Linked DNA regions of Methylobacillus flagellatus KT. The protein of the gene in region 1 binds, or shares a complex with, the protein of each later gene. Links are inferred from orthologs where the notes say so. Each region holds a gene or a part of one and is shown in the gene's direction. Other genes may lie near its edges.

The links.
Region 2: the proteins of holA (region 1) and dnaN are in contact, whole or in part, in a cryo-EM structure (PDB 8GIZ), measured with the Escherichia coli proteins. The link is inferred for Methylobacillus flagellatus KT from one-to-one orthologs.

The regions. Positions count from the first base shown.
Region 1 is NC_007947.1:2,306,609-2,314,983, forward strand. Bases 1,767-4,737 are described here. They hold holA (DNA polymerase III subunit delta), read left to right. Parts: upstream 1,767-2,729; coding sequence 2,730-3,746; downstream 3,747-4,737. Other genes in these bases: leuS (leucine--tRNA ligase), read left to right, coding at 1,767-2,190; lptE (LPS assembly lipoprotein LptE), read left to right, coding at 2,194-2,733; MFLA_RS11040 (glutamate-5-semialdehyde dehydrogenase), read left to right, coding at 3,755-4,737. Also shown: more of leuS, read left to right, coding at 1-1,766; more of MFLA_RS11040, read left to right, coding at 4,738-5,014; nadD (nicotinate-nucleotide adenylyltransferase), read left to right, coding at 5,053-5,727; bioD (dethiobiotin synthase), read right to left, coding at 5,737-6,423; malonyl-ACP O-methyltransferase BioC, read right to left, coding at 6,420-7,295; pimeloyl-ACP methyl ester esterase BioH, read right to left, coding at 7,292-8,092; bioF (8-amino-7-oxononanoate synthase), read right to left, coding at 8,089-8,375. UniProt on the Escherichia coli protein: Part of the beta sliding clamp loading complex, which hydrolyzes ATP to load the beta clamp onto primed DNA to form the DNA replication pre-initiation complex.
Region 2 is NC_007947.1:879-9,092, forward strand. Bases 52-2,861 are described here. They hold dnaN (DNA polymerase III subunit beta), read left to right. Parts: upstream 52-809; coding sequence 810-1,913; downstream 1,914-2,861. Other genes in these bases: dnaA (chromosomal replication initiator protein DnaA), read left to right, coding at 52-580; gyrB (DNA topoisomerase (ATP-hydrolyzing) subunit B), read left to right, coding at 1,964-2,861. Outside these bases: more of dnaA, read left to right, coding at 1-51; more of gyrB, read left to right, coding at 2,862-4,360; MFLA_RS00020 (hypothetical protein), read right to left, coding at 4,461-4,817; MFLA_RS00025 (SulP family inorganic anion transporter), read left to right, coding at 5,062-6,597; MFLA_RS00030 (glycoside hydrolase family 2 protein), read right to left, coding at 6,632-8,214. UniProt on the Escherichia coli protein: Confers DNA tethering and processivity to DNA polymerases and other proteins. Acts as a clamp, forming a ring around DNA (a reaction catalyzed by the clamp-loading complex) which diffuses in an ATP-independent manner freely and bidirectionally along dsDNA.

The DNA.
Region 1 (8,375 bases):
GCCGCCATCAAGCACAATGTCGCGCCCGCAGGCTGGACGTACAGCAACATCGAGCACATGAAGGGCCAACTGAAGAGTCTGGGTCTTGCCGTGGATTGGCAACGAGAAATCGCCACCTGCAAGCCGGACTACTATCGTTGGGAGCAATGGCTGTTCACCGAGCTCTACAAAAAGGGCCTCATCTACAAGAAAACCGCCACAGTGAACTGGGATCCGGTCGATCAGACCGTGCTCGCCAATGAGCAGGTGATCGATGGACGTGGCTGGCGCTCGGGCGCGCTGGTCGAGAAGCGCGATATCCCGCAATACTTCATGAAGATCACTGCCTATGCGGAAGAACTGCTGGCTGACCTCGACAAACTCGACGGCTGGCCTGAGCAGGTCAAGACCATGCAGCGCAACTGGATCGGCAAGAGCTACGGTTGCGAGGTGGAGTTTCCGCTGGCTGTCGGCAACGGTACGCTCAAGGTCTATACCACCCGTCCCGATACGCTGATGGGCGCCACCTATGTTGCCATTGCGGCAGAACACGCATTGGCGACGCAGGCCGCCAAGGACAATCCTGCCCTGCAAGCCTTCATCGAGGAATGCAAGCGGGGCAGCGTGGCGGAAGCCGACCTTGCCACCGCCGAGAAAAAAGGCATGAATTCTGGCCTGTTCGTACTGCATCCAATCACCGGAGAAAAACTGCCGGTCTGGGTCGCCAACTACGTATTGATCAGCTATGGCGAAGGCGCCGTCATGGCCGTGCCCGCGCACGACGAACGCGATTTCGAGTTTGCCAGCAAGTATAAGTTGCCGATCAAGGCGGTGATCAAGCCAGCTCACGGGGAGCTTGAATTGCCATTGCAGGCAGCTTATACCGAGCACGGCATCCTGTTCGACTCGGGCGATTTCAACGGCTTGGATTTCAGCCAGGCCAGTGACGCCATCGCCGCAGCATTGGCTGCCAAGAACCTGGGCAAGAGGCGGACGCAATATCGCCTGCGCGACTGGGGCATCTCGCGCCAGCGCTATTGGGGTTGCCCAATTCCCATCGTGCATTGCCCAAGCTGCGGCGAAGTGCCGGTGCCTGCGGAGCAATTGCCCGTCGTCCTGCCGGAAGACGTGGTCATGGATGGCGTCGGCTCTCCAATCAAGAAAGATCCGGCTTTTTACGAAACCACCTGCCCGAGCTGCGGCGAAAAAGCGACGCGCGAGACCGATACCATGGATACCTTTGTCGAATCATCCTGGTACTTCGCGCGCTACGCCAGCTTTGATGCCCATAGCAGCATGGTGGACGAGCGTGCCAACTACTGGCTGCCAGTCGACCAATATATTGGCGGCATCGAACACGCTATCCTGCATTTGCTATACGCACGCTTCTTCAACAAGCTCATGCGCGATGTCGGCCTGGTCCGGCATGATGAGCCATTCACCAAGCTGCTCACCCAGGGCATGGTATTGAAGGACGGCAGCAAAATGTCGAAGTCCAAGGGCAATACGGTCGACCCGCAGGAACTCATCGACAATTACGGCGCAGACACCGCCCGCCTGTTCATGATGTTCGCGGCACCGCCCGAGCAAAGCCTGGAGTGGTCCGATGCCGGCGTAGAGGGGGCACATCGTTTCCTCAAGCGCGTGTGGACCGCTGTCGCCAACCACGTCGAATCCGGCATCGTGGCGGCATTCACCATGGGCGACCTTTCAGCCGAGCTCAAGGCTTTCCGCCGCCAGCTGCACCAGACCATCGAAAAAGTGACTGATGACTATGGGCGCCGCCATGCGTTCAATACCGCCATTGCAGCAGTGATGGAGCTCATGAATGCCTATGCCAAGATCGAAGGCCATGACGCGACGACGCGCGCCATCCGCCAGGAGGCACTGGAAAATATCATATTGCTGCTTTCGCCCATTGTGCCTCACATTTGCCATGCACTCTGGCAGGCGCTACGCCCGGGCACCCAGCTCCTCGACACCCGCTGGCCGGTTGCCAACAAGGCCGCCATGGTGCAGGATGAAATCGAGCTGGTGCTACAGGTCAACGGCAAACTGCGAGGCAGCATGACCGTTTCCCGCACACTGGACAAGGCCGCGATCGAAGCCCTGGCTGTGCAGCAGGAATGCATCCAGAAATACCTGGCCGAAGGCAGCGTGCGCAAGATCATCGTCGTGCCTAACAAACTCGTCAACATCGTCGTAGGATAAACCATGTATATGCGCATCGCCCGCTGGATTCTGCTTGCCATGCTCCTGGCGCTCACTGCCTGCGGCTTCAAGATGCGCGGCGTGGCTGACCTCAAGTTCAATACCTTGTTCATTCAGGGGCCGACCATTTCCATCTCCAAGCCATTCAAACGCTCGCTGACGGTGAATGGCGTCAAGATCGTCAGTTCGCCGGACCAGGCCGACCTGCTCCTTGAAATCATGAGCGAGTCGCAGGAACAGCGCATTCTTTCTTTGAGCGGCCGCGGCCTGGTGCGCGAATTCGAGCTTTTCTATACCGTGAATTTCCGTGTGCGCGATCCCTCCAGTGAAACCTGGGGCGATGTGCAGACTATCAGGGGCCGGCGTGAGATCACTTATGACGATGCGCAGTTGCTCGCCAAACAGCTTGAGCAGGAGCGGCTCTACAATGACATGAAGGATGATGCTGTGCGCGAATTGCTGCGCCGCCTCATGGTCATCAAACCGGCCAAAGGCAAGCCGCGCGCACCTGACCTACGCTCGCTGGACGACACCGTGGAATGAGGATCAAGCCGCAGGAGCTGGAGCGGCACCTGGCCCAAGGCCTGGCACCGCTTTATGTCCTCATGGGCGATGAGCCCCTGGCCCAGCGCGAGAGCCTGGATGCCATCCGTGCTGCCGCGCGGGCCGCAGGCTACGACGAACGCACCCGCCTCACTGTGGAGCGCAATTTTAACTGGCAACAAGTGGCAGCCTTCGGTCAATCCATTTCCCTGTTCGCCAGCCGGCGCATCCTCGAGATCGCGGTTCCGTCGGGCAAGCCCGGCGTGGACGGCGGCAAGGCCCTGACCGCACTGGCGGAACACGCCATCCCCGATACAGTGACCATCGTCATCCTGCCCAAGCTAGAGCGCGACGCCAAGAACAGCGCCTGGTTTGCTGCATTGGAAAATCACGGCGTCTCGCTTGCACTCCATGAAGTCGCGCCATCGGCCTTGCCGCAATGGATCGCGAACCGCCTTGCCGGTCAGGGCCAGAATACCGATCAGGAAACGCTGGAATTCCTCGCCCACCAGGTTGAAGGCAACCTGCTCGCCGCACACCAGGAAATCCAGAAACTCGGCCTGCTGTACCCTGAAGGCACGCTGGATGGCAGCAAGGTGCGGGAAGCGGTATTGAATGTTTCGCGCTATGATGCCTTTCAACTGGGCGATGCCGTGCTGAGTGGCGATAGCGAGCATGCGGTGCGCATATTGCATGGCCTGCGCGAGGAAGGCGCACAACCGGTTGCCATCATGAGCGCCCTGGCCTGGGTGTTGCGCGGGCTGGTCAAGGTAAAATATGCTGAAAGCCGCGGCGGCAATCTCAACAGCGCCATGCAGCAAGCCAGGATTTACGGCGAACGGCAAAACCTGGTGAAACGGGCGCTCTCTCGTCTTAGCATGCGCCAGCTTGAGGCTGCGCTGCAAAAACTGGCTGAAATCGACAAAGCCGCCAAAGGCCTGTTGAACCAGGATCCATGGCTGGAAATCTCGCGCCTGTGCTTCGGTCTGGCGCGCATAGGCAGCAGGAAATAGAGGCAGGAATGGAAGACATCAAACACTACATGCAACAGCTCGGCAGCGAAGCCCGCACCGCTTCACGCGCAATGGCGCGCGCCGACACCGAGACCAAAAACAAGGCCTTGCGCGCCATCGCCACCGCCATCCGCCGCGAGCGCGACACATTGCTGGCCGCCAACGCAGCCGACCTGGAAGCAGCGCGCCGTCACGGCCTGGAGCCCGCCATGCTGGACCGCCTCGTGCTGAGCGAAAAAGGCATCGACACCATGGCGGAAGGCTTGGAGCAAATCGCCGGCCTGCCCGACCCTATCGGGGAAATGTCGGACTTCAAATACCGCCCATCCGGCATCCAGATTGGTAAGATGCGCGTGCCCTTGGGCGTGATCGGCATCATCTACGAAGCGCGCCCCAATGTCACTGTCGACGCCGCCGGCCTCTGCATCAAGTCCGGTAATGCCGCCATCCTGCGTGGCGGCTCCGAAGCCATCCAGTGCAACCGCGCCCTGGCCGCCATCGTGCATGAAGGCCTGGCTGCCGCAGCGCTGCCTGCCAGCGCAGTGCAAGTGGTAGCGACGACCGACCGCGCCGCTGTCGGCGAACTCATCACCATGAAGGATTATGTCGACGTCATTGTGCCGCGCGGCGGCAAAGGCCTGATCGAGCGCATCTCCAACGAAGCGCGCATCCCTGTCATCAAACATCTTGATGGCAATTGCCATGTCTATATTGACGAAAGCGCCGACCTCGCCAAGGCATTGCGCATCCTGGAGAACTCCAAGACCCAGCGCCTCGGCACCTGCAACACCGCGGAATCGCTGTTGGTAGCGCGCAGCATTGCGCAAGAAGCGTTGCCACCGCTAACTGCGATGCTGATCAGCAAGGGCGTGGAAATCCGCGGCTGCAGCGAAACCCGCGCGCTGGTGCCGCAGGCCAAGCCTGCCACCGAAGAGGACTACTACACCGAATACCTTGCCGCGATCATCTCGGTGAAGGTGGTTGCGGATGTGGACGAAGCCATCGCCCATATCAATCAGTACTCTTCCCAGCATACCGAGGCCATCGTCACCGAGAACTACACCAACGCGCGCCGCTTCTTGCGCGAAGTGGACTCCAGCAGTGTCATCGTCAACGCTTCCACCCGCTTTGCCGATGGCTTCGAATACGGCCTGGGTGCCGAGATCGGCATTTCCACCGACAAGCTGCATGCCCGCGGTCCGGTCGGTCTCGAAGGATTGACCAGCCTCAAGTACATCGTGCTGGGCGATGGTGAAGTCAGGGCCTGATGCCCTCACACCTGCATTTCACCAGCATGACGCTTGGCATGGCACCTCCAGCAACACCCTTGCCGCTCATCGGCGTGATGGGCGGCACCTTCGATCCCATCCACTTCGGTCACCTGCGCATGGCGCAGGAACTGGCCGAGTCCTTGGGTTTGGCGGAAGTCCGCTTTATCCCCTCCGCCACGCCTCCCCACCGTGAACAGCCCATGACCTCTGCCACGCAACGCGCGGAAATGGTTGCCCTCGCGATTGCCGGCAATCCCTTATTCAAGCTGGATACGCAGGAGCTGGAGCGGCAAGGCTACTCCTATACCATAGACACCCTGCAATTCCTGCACGAAGGATTGCAGGGCAAGGCCAGGCTCTGCCTGCTGATGGGCATGGATGCCTTTGCCGGTATCACCAGCTGGCACCGCTGGCAGGAGCTATTGCAATTCGCGCATATTGTGGTGACCACACGACCTGGCGCGGCATTGCCTTCAAGCAACCTGGTATTGGACGCATTCCTCCAGACGCATATGCTCTCGGACGCACAACAATTGCCTATTCAAGCGGAGCATGGGATATGGGTGCAGGAAATCACCGCGCTGGACATCTCGGCGACCAAGATCCGGGAATCTCTTGCATATGGCTGCACACCGCGCTACTTAGTACCTGACAAGGTATTGGAATTTATTTGCCAGCATGATTTGTACAGCGGCACTTCAAGGTATTGAAATACTTCCTCACTGCCACAATACACTCACAATATCCGTGTCTTCAGCAGTGCTTGCTTGATCCTGCCATGGAATAAACCCTAGATAGATCGAAGGCATACGCTGCTTCAACGTCTGCAGGTTGTCTTCCAGCATCGCCATCCCAGGATCCACTTGGTTCGCGACCCAGCCAGCCAGCGTCAGGCCGCGTTGCCTGATCGCCTCGGCTGTCAACAATGCATGATTGATGCATCCCAGGCGCATGCCGACCACCAGAATCACCGGCAAACCAAGCTTGGCAGCAAGGTCGGCCATATCATGCTGCTCATCCAACGGCACATAGAAACCGCCCGCGCCCTCGACGATCACGACATTCGCTTGCGCCTGCAAACGCCTGAAGGCAGCTGCAATAGGCTCCAGATCGATCCGCACGCCTGCCTGTTTGGCGGCGATATGCGGTGCAATCGCCGGCTCGAAGGCATAGGGGTTGATATCGGATAATGGTAAATCGACATTGCTGGCCGCCAATAGCTGCGTAACGTCTTCTGAAATCAATCGCCCGTCACGTCGCTCGCAGCCGGAAGCAACAGGTTTCATGCCTACGCTGCGCAAGCCACGCGCTGAAAACTGTCGCACCAGCATACTACTGACCATGGTCTTTCCGACGCCCGTATCGGTGCCAGTGACGAACCAGGCCTGTTGACGGTTGCTACTCAACGCGGCCTCCTCGGGTGCACAGTCACCGTGGCAAGCCCCGCCTGTTTGGGCTGGGGTTTCCAGGCATGTCCGTAGACTACCTCATAGGTTGCGGGCAATTTACCTTCATGGCGGAATTGCTCGTATGCCTCGGTCAAGCGGTTGAGGAATCCGCGTCCCAGCAGGCCGCGTGGGCGCCCCGTTGCAGCATTGTGCGCGCCGATGGCCTTGAGGTCGCGCATGACGGAGAGGACGTCGTCATAGGTGAGAACGAAATGCTCCACGTCGAGCACAGGATCGGAAAAACCGGCGCGCACCAGGGCGTCGCCGATATCGTGCATATCGATGAAACGGCTGACATGGACATGGTCGCCCCCCGACGCTGCACGCAATTCCTTTAGCGTATCCGGCCCGAAGGTGCTGAACATGAGCAGGCCCTCCGGTCGCAATACGCGCGCCATTCCCGCAAAAGCACTGTCAAGGTCGTTGCACCACTGAATCGCCACATTCGACCAAACCAAGTCGACGCTGGCATCTTTCAGTGGAAGCTGTTCGATATCCGCACACAATGCGGCAGGCCGCCTTTGCCCCGGCATCGGCAATACACGCTTGATCCATGGATAGTGCGCCAACGTCTGCTGCAACATACCCATGGCAATATCCAGCGAGATGATGTCGCTACCGCGATAGCGCTTGCCCAATGCCACACTGGCGTGGCCGGTGCCGCAGCCTGCATCCAGGATGACGCCGGGCGTGATCTTCACCAGCTCCAGGCGTTGCAACATGCGCTCGCGCACTTCGCGCTGCAATATCGCGGCAGCGTCGTAACTGCCTGCCGCACGATCAAACGACGCACGCACCCTGGCCTTGTCGATCAAATACCCGTCGCTCATCGTGCACTACCTGGGTTAGGTTGGAAAAAGTCACATACGCTGTCGATGAACTGCGCCGTATGTGAGAGGAAAGGCGCGTGGCCTGCGCCCGCGATCACGCGCAGGCTGGCATGCTGCAAATGTCGGGCCAGCCAATGGGCAGCCTGCACTGGCGCGAGGCTGTCGCGATCGCCGTGGACCAGCAACACAGGTTGCTGCAATGCAGACAGCTCAGGACGCAAGTCGTTCTGCAACAACACGTCAAGCGCGGATTCGAGCGCCAACGGTGCTGGCGCAGGGCGATCGGACAGCGACCGGCGTAACTCCTTGATGGTGGCGCGCGCGTCCCGGGCTCCCATGCATTGTAATGTCAGGAACTTGATCAGGGTGTTGGCATAATCCTCACCCACTTGTTGCGCGAATTTCTGAAACACGGGGGCAGCGATGCCGTATTCCCATGGCTGGGCATGCCCCGGCTCGGTATTGATGAAGCGCGGCGTGCTCCCTACCAGCGCCAGGCGCCGCACCCGCGCAGGCTGGCTCAAAGCCAGCCGCATGGCAACCAGGCCGCCCAATGACCAGCCGACGATATCGGCATGCGCAGGCAAGGCAGGCAGCAGCGAAGCCACCATTTCGTCGAGATTACTCGCGATCACCTCCTGACTCAGGCCCATGCCGGGCAAGTCCAGGACATGGACTTCGAAGGACTTGGCCAGCCTTTTAGCCACCGGTTGCCACACGCCACCATGCATGCCCCAGCCATGAATCAGCGCTACAGGTTGGCCTTTGCCGACGATATCGACATGAATACCGCTCATGCCTCCTCCAGTCTATGCAAGATGTCCAGCAATCGCTGGACATCTTCATGCGTATGCGCTGCTGATAGCGATATCCTTAGTCTTGCCGTGCCCCTGGGTACAGTGGGTGGGCGGATAGCAGGGACCAGCACGCCATGCTCAAGCAAACGCTTGCTTACCTGCACCGCCTCTTCATTGCTGCCGATGACCACGGGCTGTATCGCAGTCTCGGATGCCATTAACTGCCAGCGCTGCAATCGGCATGACGCCCTGAAATCTGCGATCAAGGCACGCAGATGGGCAC
Region 2 (8,214 bases), 2.3 Mb from region 1 along the record:
CGCCGATGTCGATGAACGCCTGCGCACACGCTTCAGCTGGGGTCTGACCGTGGCAGTAGAACCGCCCGAGCTGGAAATGCGCGTCGCGATCCTGCTCAAGAAAGCAGAAGCAGCCAGGGTCACGCTGGATGAAGATGTAGCATTCTTTATTGCCAAGCAAGTGCGCTCCAGCGTTCGTGAACTCGAGGGCGCACTGAACCGCATCATCGCGATGGCCAACTTCACCGGGCATGCCATCGACGTCAGCCTGGCCAAGGAAGCCCTAAAGGATCTGATCGCTGTACGTGGCCGCCAGATCACCATCGAGAACATCCAGAAAACCGTTGCTGATTATTACAAGATCAAGGTCGCCGAGATGTACAGCAAGAAGCGCTCACGCAACTTTGCCCGTCCACGACAGATTGCCATGACACTGGCACGTGAGCTCACCAACCACAGCTTTCCTGAAATCGGCGAAGCCTTTGGCGGTAGGCACCATACCACGGTCATGCACGCTTGCGATGAAATCGAACAATTGCGGCAGAATGATCAAAACGTGGCACGCGATATCGCGGTATTGATCCAAGTCATCCGCGATTAGGAAGGGCATCAGGCCTATGGAAAGGCTGTGGGTAGAAATACAGTTTAAAAGCGTTTTTCAGAAAGCGGTAAAATAAGCCACAATCTATCCACAGCAGCGTATAACAGTTTCAAGATGGTACAGCCTCTCAAAGGTTGTTGATTTTAAATTTAAAAATGGCGTTATCAACAGAAGTTTCCGACATTATTGTTATTACCAATTTATTTTTTATATATTAGGTTTTAAAGATATGAACATCAAAATCAATCGCGATACACTGCTAAAACCTCTTTCATCCGTCAGTAGTATTGTTGAAAGACGTCATACCTTGCCTATACTCTCCAACCTGCTTCTGGAAGCCAAACAAGACAAAATCAAGCTGACAGCCACGGATCTCGAAATGCAGATTTCACTCTCTGTAGACTCAGCCGCAGGGGGTGAGCTTTCGACCACCATCTCCGCCAAGAAACTTCTCGATATTTGCCGTTCATTGCCTGAAAACGCTGAAATCACGATGGCTACCCAGGACAGCCGCATCCAGGTAAAGACCGGGAAAAGCCGTTTCAACCTGCAGACATTGCCTGCCGGTGATTATCCATTGATGACCAAGACGGAGGATGCCAGCAGTACACTCATCAAGATCGGCCAGAAATCCTTGAAACGCCTATTCAAGCAAGTCGAGTTTGCCATGGCGCAGCAAGATATCCGTTACTACCTCAATGGCTTGCTGTTCGAGGTCAACGGCAACCGCCTGAATGTCGTGGGTACCGATGGCCACAGGTTGAGTTTCACTTCCACCGAACTTGCCAGCAGCTATGAAAAACAGGAAATCATTCTGCCTCGCAAGACGGTGATCGAATTGATAAAACTGTTGGACGAAAGCGAAGATGAGGTCACAATAGAGCTTGCCAATGGCCAAGCTAATTTTGCATTTGGAGATATCCACTTGATTTCAAAGGTGATTGATGGGAAATTCCCGGATTACACCCGCGTCATCCCGACAGGACACCAGAACAGTTTTTCCGTGGATCGCACGATGATCCTACTGTCCATGCAGCGTGCTTCCATTCTTTCCAATGAAAAATACCGTGGCATTAGGATGGTGCTCTCAGCCAATAGCCTGAAATTGATCAGCACCAACAGCGAGCAGGAAGAAGCCGAAGAAGAGCTTGAAATCAGCTACGGGGGTAGCAACCTGGACATCGGCTTTAACGTCACCTATATGATCGACGTACTAAACAACTCAGATAGCGAAAGCGTGACCTTCTCCTTTGCAGATGCGAATAGCAGTTGCCTGGTGACTGTTGAAAACGACGATAACTACAAATACGTCGTCATGCCAATGAGAATTTAACTTACTGAATATTAAAATAATTTATTGTTTCACGTGAAACCTACAGGACTATGACCGATTACAATTCCGATAGTATTAAAATCCTCGAAGGCCTAGATGCAGTTCGTAAACGCCCCGGTATGTATATTGGCGATACATCCGATGGCAGCGGTTTACACCATATGGTGTTCGAGGTGCTGGATAACGCAATTGATGAAGCCCTGGCAGGTCACTGTGATGACATCAAGGTCACTATCCATCCTGATAATTCCATCAGTGTTTCCGATAATGGGCGCGGCATTCCAACCGACATCAAGGAAGACGACAAGCACGAACCCAAGCGTTCTGCCGCTGAAATCGTGATGACTGAACTGCATGCCGGGGGCAAGTTTGACCAGAATTCCTACAAGGTTTCCGGTGGTTTGCACGGGGTGGGCGTTTCTGTCGTGAACGCGCTTTCAGACTGGCTGAAATTGCGGATTTTCCGCAATGGCCAGGTCCATCAGATGGAATTCCGCCGAGGGGTGGCTGTTTCTCCACTCACCATTACCGGGACAACGGAACGGCGCGGTACCGAGGTACACTTCCTTGCGTCCACTGAAACATTCACCAATGTGGAATTTCATTTTGAAATTTTGGCAAAACGCATCCGTGAGCTTTCCTTCCTCAACAATGGTGTCAAGATCGAGTTGATCGACCAGCGCAACGGAAAATCGGAAAATTTTGCCCACTCTGGCGGCGTCAGGGGCTTTGTCGAATACATGAACCGCAGCAAGACCGTCCTGCACCCTAAGCCTTTCTATGCATCGGGTGAAAAAGACGGCATCATCGTAGAAGTCTCCATGCAATGGAACGACTCCTACAGTGAAAACGTATTGTGCTTCACCAATAACATTCCCCAGCGTGACGGTGGAACCCATTTGACCGGATTGCGTACGGCCATGACGCGCACGCTCAACAGTTATATCGAGCAGAATGATTTGGCGAAAAAGGCCAAGGTAGATACCAGCGGAGACGATATGCGGGAAGGATTGACTTGCGTATTATCCGTCAAGGTACCCGAGCCGAAATTCTCTTCCCAGACCAAGGACAAGCTCGTATCCAGTGAAGTACAGCCCGTTGTGCAGGAAGTGGTATCTGCGAAACTGGCCGAATTCCTGCTGGAAAACCCGAACGAAGCCAAGATCATCTGCAACAAGATTATCGATGCCGCCCGGGCGCGCGATGCTGCCCGCAAGGCACGTGAAATGACACGCCGCAAAGGTGCCATGGATACCATGGGCCTACCAGGCAAGCTGGCCGACTGCCAGGAAAAAGACCCAGCCCTCAGCGAACTCTACCTCGTCGAGGGAGATTCGGCGGGCGGATCAGCAAAACAGGGTCGGGACCGCAAATTCCAGGCCATTCTCCCATTGAAGGGCAAAATCCTGAATGTGGAAAAAGCACGTTTCGACAAGCTGTTGTCCTCACAGGAAATTGCGACCCTGATTACCGCATTGGGTACTGGGATCGGCAAGGCCGATTTCAATCCCGAAAAGCTGCGATACCACCGCATCATCATCATGACCGATGCCGACGTTGACGGTGCTCACATCCGAACCTTGTTGCTGACCTTCTTCTACCGCCAGATGGGCGAGCTGGTCGAACGCGGCCATGTCTATATTGCCCAGCCTCCCTTGTACAAGGTCAAGCAAGGCCGTGACGAGCGTTATCTCAAGGATGAGCAGGAACTGGACCAGTATCTTCTGCAATCCGCGCTCAAGGGGGCGGAACTGCTCAAGCAGGCCGATGGTGAAACCATCAGCGGCGAAGCACTGGCTGCCATTGCCAAACAAATGGTATTGACTGAAGCCATTATCCGCCGGCTGAGCCCCTTGTACGATGAAAGCATCCTGCGTGCATTGATCAGCCTGGGCAAGCTCGAGTTGGACACTGAAACACAAGCCGAAGCGACAGCAGCAAAGCTACGGGCCTTGCTGGGTCACACAGGCAGTGAAGTGCTGGTGACGCAGAACCAGGAAAACGGTGATTACCGTTTGGAAATCAACAAGTACATCCACGGCAACCTGCAAGCCAGCGTGATCGATAGCGATTTCATCAACAGTGGCGATTACCAGCAAATTCTTGCAACTTCCCTGACATTGCAAGGACTCGTAGGCGAAGGTGCGACTATCAAGCGGGGCGAGAAACAGCAACCGGTCAACAGCTTCAAGGAGGCCCTTGACTGGCTCATGTCCGAAGCCAAGCACGGACTCAATATCCAGCGTTACAAAGGGCTGGGCGAAATGAACCCAGAACAGTTGTGGGAAACTACCATGGATCCCGCCGTACGCCGCTTACTCAGAGTGCAGATCGATGATGCAATTGCCGCTGATGAAATCTTCACTACGTTGATGGGAGATCAGGTGGAGCCGCGCCGCGCCTTTATCGAAGGCAATGCGCTGGGTGTGAGCAATCTTGATGTTTGATTGAAGGCTGCAGAAGCTGCCGGAAAAAACGGCGCTTCTGCACGAGTGCAGTACCAGGTAAAGGTGTTCCCGCCAGTGGAGATGATAGTGGCTTATACCTTCACTTTCCGGAAAGGGAATCCAGCCATTTCAATGGTTTGGGCGAAACAACATAGGTAATGCCGCCAATATCCGACTTGAAAACAAATCCATAGTTGAATACCGCAGCATCCGGAAACCAGAATACCACTGGTTCCTGGCGGTTGATGCCGTCATAGCCATGCGCGAGTGCGGCATCATGGGCATAGTGGTAACTCGCCAGGAATGTTTCTACAGTGGGATGATCTGCCACTAGCCCATTGACTGCTGCTTCCGCCCAGTGACCGCCCAGCAGGTGTGCGGTTTCGCCTACGGTCCTGAGATAAAGCCAGCCATGGTCAATCGGGGCAATTTTGTACACATTCCATTGATCTTTCATAGGGATATTCCTGAGCCGGATAATGGGAAAAGTATCCAATATGTGGCACATTTTTACCACGGTCATTTGGCGGGATTTGCCATTGATGAAATAATGTCGGGCTTGCTTTTCCCATACCAAGCCCGTATTGGACCCATGTGATTTCCTTGATTCAGCCATTATTTAAACGAGATATCCATGGGTTGTATACGCCTGAACCATGCCGGCGCATGACAATGGCTGCTGAGCAGTACCGGAGCATATGATGTCAAATGCAGTACCCAGCGGGTTGAGCCCTGCCCAAATCAAGACCAATGTATTGAGCGGACTGACCGTGGCGCTGGCGATGGTGCCAGAGACGATTGCTTTTGCATTTGTGGCACATGTCTCGCCATTGACCGGCTTGTATGCAGCGGTCATCGTGTCTTTTATCACCTCCGCCTTTGGGGGAAGGCCGGGAATGATTTCAGGGGCTGCAGGCTCATTGGCGGTGGTCATGACGGCCTTGGTCGTACAGCACGGGGTCGAGTACTTGTTTGCGACGGTGGTGCTCATGGGAGTGCTGCAAGTATTGTTCGCAGTGGCGAGAATGGGCAAGTACATCCGTATGGTGCCTTATCCGGTCATGCTAGGGTTTGTGAATGGCCTAGCCATGGTCATTTTCTTTGCCCAGTTCAATCATTTCAAGGTCGCGGCGGATGATGGCAGTCTGCAGTGGATGAGCGGCCCATTGCTTTACACCATGCTAGGGCTGGTTGGGTTGACGATGGCGGTGATTTACCTGCTGCCGCGAGTGACCAGGGTGGTGCCGTCGGCGCTGGTTGCAATTGTGATGGTATCTGCGGCGGTTGCCGTCATGGGCTTGGAAACCAGGACGGTCGGCGATCTCGGGTCGATTGCAGGGGGATTGCCCAGTTTCCATGTCCCGCAGGTGCCGTTCAATCTGGAGACCATGAAGATCATCTTCCCTTATTCCCTGATCCTTGCTGCCATCGGACTGATCGAAACCTTGCTGACGCTCAATCTTATAGACGAGATGACCAATACGCGTGGCCAGCCCAACCGCGAATCCATGGCACAAGGTGCTGCCAATGTGGCAACCGGCTTTTTCAGTGGCATGGGAGGTTGCGCGATGATCGGACAGAGCATGATCAACATGAATGCAGGAGGCTTGCATCGTTTGTCCGGTATTGCCATGTCAGCATTCCTGCTGTCCTTTATTCTCTTTGCCTCGCACTGGATCGAAATGATCCCGCTTGCAGCCCTGATCGGCGTGATTTTTGTCATGGCGATCAAGACCTTTGAATGGGGTAGTTTCAGATTGTTTGGCAAGATTCCTGTGCCGGATATCTTTGTCGGCATCCTGGTAGCTATCATTACGCTGATCAGTGACCTGGCAATTGCTGTACTGGTCGGCGTGATTGTCTCCGCGCTGGTGTTTGCGTGGGAGCACGCCAAGGAGATAGCCGCGACCACCTATATCGACGAAGCGGGTCGCAAGGTCTATAGGCTCAAGGGTAGTGTGTTCTTTGCCTCGATCGCCAACTTCCAGGCCTTGTTTACGCCGCAGGAAGATCCAGTGCAGGTGGTAGTGGACTTCAAACAGGCCAAGGTCGTGGATCACTCGGCGCTGGCTGCGATTGATGCCTTGGCTGAGCGCTATGCGCAGCAGGGCAAGCAGTTATCGCTCAAGCACCTGAGCCCGGATTGCCGGGCATTGCTCGGGCGTGCGCGCGACCTGGTCGAGGTCAATTTGCTCGAAGACCCGACTTATCCGGTAGCAGACGATAAGCTGGGTTAGTGTTTTTGCGCTGGATCATCAAATCCACGGGTATCTACTTCACGCTGAAACGGTACTGGTTACGTCCCATGGATTTTCCATCCTGCCCGGTGATCTCGGCCTTGATCTCATATTGCCCCTTCTCAAGCACTGGTAGCGCGTAATCACGCAGCTTGTAGCCGGAATCAGGTAGCATTTCCAGTGGCAGTTTAAGCATATCCAATGGCTTACCCTCCCGATATAGGGTCACTGTATAACTTGCATGCTCGAATCCGCTCCAGGTATCGTTAATCGCCCATAGCCCAATCCGAGGTGAGGCGCCTGCCTCGTACTCGTCCTGCTTCCATTCCAAGCTGGGCAGGACGGGCTGGTAAGCCACGCGCAATGCTTCATAGCCTGCCTTGGGTTCCCGCCAATAATCGACGATGCCCCAATTGATGGAAGGCCAGTTTTCCACAAACATGAATTGGAACACGGCCGAAACCGGCGCATAACGCTGCCGACGGTAATTCTCCACGGCGAACTGGATCAAGCGCGCCTGATAATGCTGGCTGTTGGCAATGAATTCCTCAATGTTGCCGCCTTGCTTCACGCCAGCAAACTCGAATGTCTCCTTGCGCTGGAAGTTGTGATACTCCCATACCTGCCATTTTGCTTCAGTATCGGGCCAGAGCAATGCTTTGCTGAACATGCGTTCCAGGCTCTTGAGGTTAGGCAGCGCCTGGGCGCCGAATTCCGTGCTCCATGGAGTCGGGGCAGGGCGGGAAAATGCGAGCCAGTGGTCGAAGTACCATCCCATCCATTCGTGCTCCTTGGTGGCAGATTCCTTGCGTACCACGCGCAATGTATCCAGCTTGCTGACATCTTCATACAGCAACGCATCCAGTCTACGATTGATGTCGGGATGGTAGTCGGGGTATTTCTGTGCCATCCAGGGCGAATCCCAGGGAGGCTCATTGTGCATGGTCCAGGAAATGATGGAGGGGTGTCGCTGCAGTAATTGCACCATGTCCTTGGCCTGGCGGCGAGCCTCGGCGATAAAGTCCGGGTCGTCACTGTAGCCCCACAGTAGGGGGAAATCCTGAGTGACCAGGATGCCCATGCGATCACATAATTCATAAAAGTCTTGACCAGTGACATGGGCGTGCACGCGTACAGCGTTGATATGAGCTGCCTGCATCATTTCCAGGTCACGCCGGTAGCGATCGGGTGTCATTTCGGCCAGCCATTGGCTGGCAATATAATTGGTGCCCCTGAGGAACATGCGGCGACCATTGATGAACCATTGCAGGCCGTCATCTACCTTGACTTCCCGTACGCCGAATACTTGTTCCCGTTGGTCAAGCAGCTTGCCTGATGCGTCCTTGACGCTGAGTTCGAGTCTATATAGGTTGGGGTGGCCATATTCATATGGCCACCATAGAGCGGGATTATCCACAGGGAAACTGAATGCGATATGGTTGCCGCCCGGTTGCAGGGTTTGCGATTGTTTAAAGGCGAAGGACGCGCCTTTGAAGTTCTCCGGAAGGATGCGCGCTTCCACCGTGACCGATGTTTCATGTGAAACATCATGATGAATGTCGGCTTCCGTGCTGACCACCCATTGCTGGGGATTGGCCTCTGTCGCTTGTTTACGGG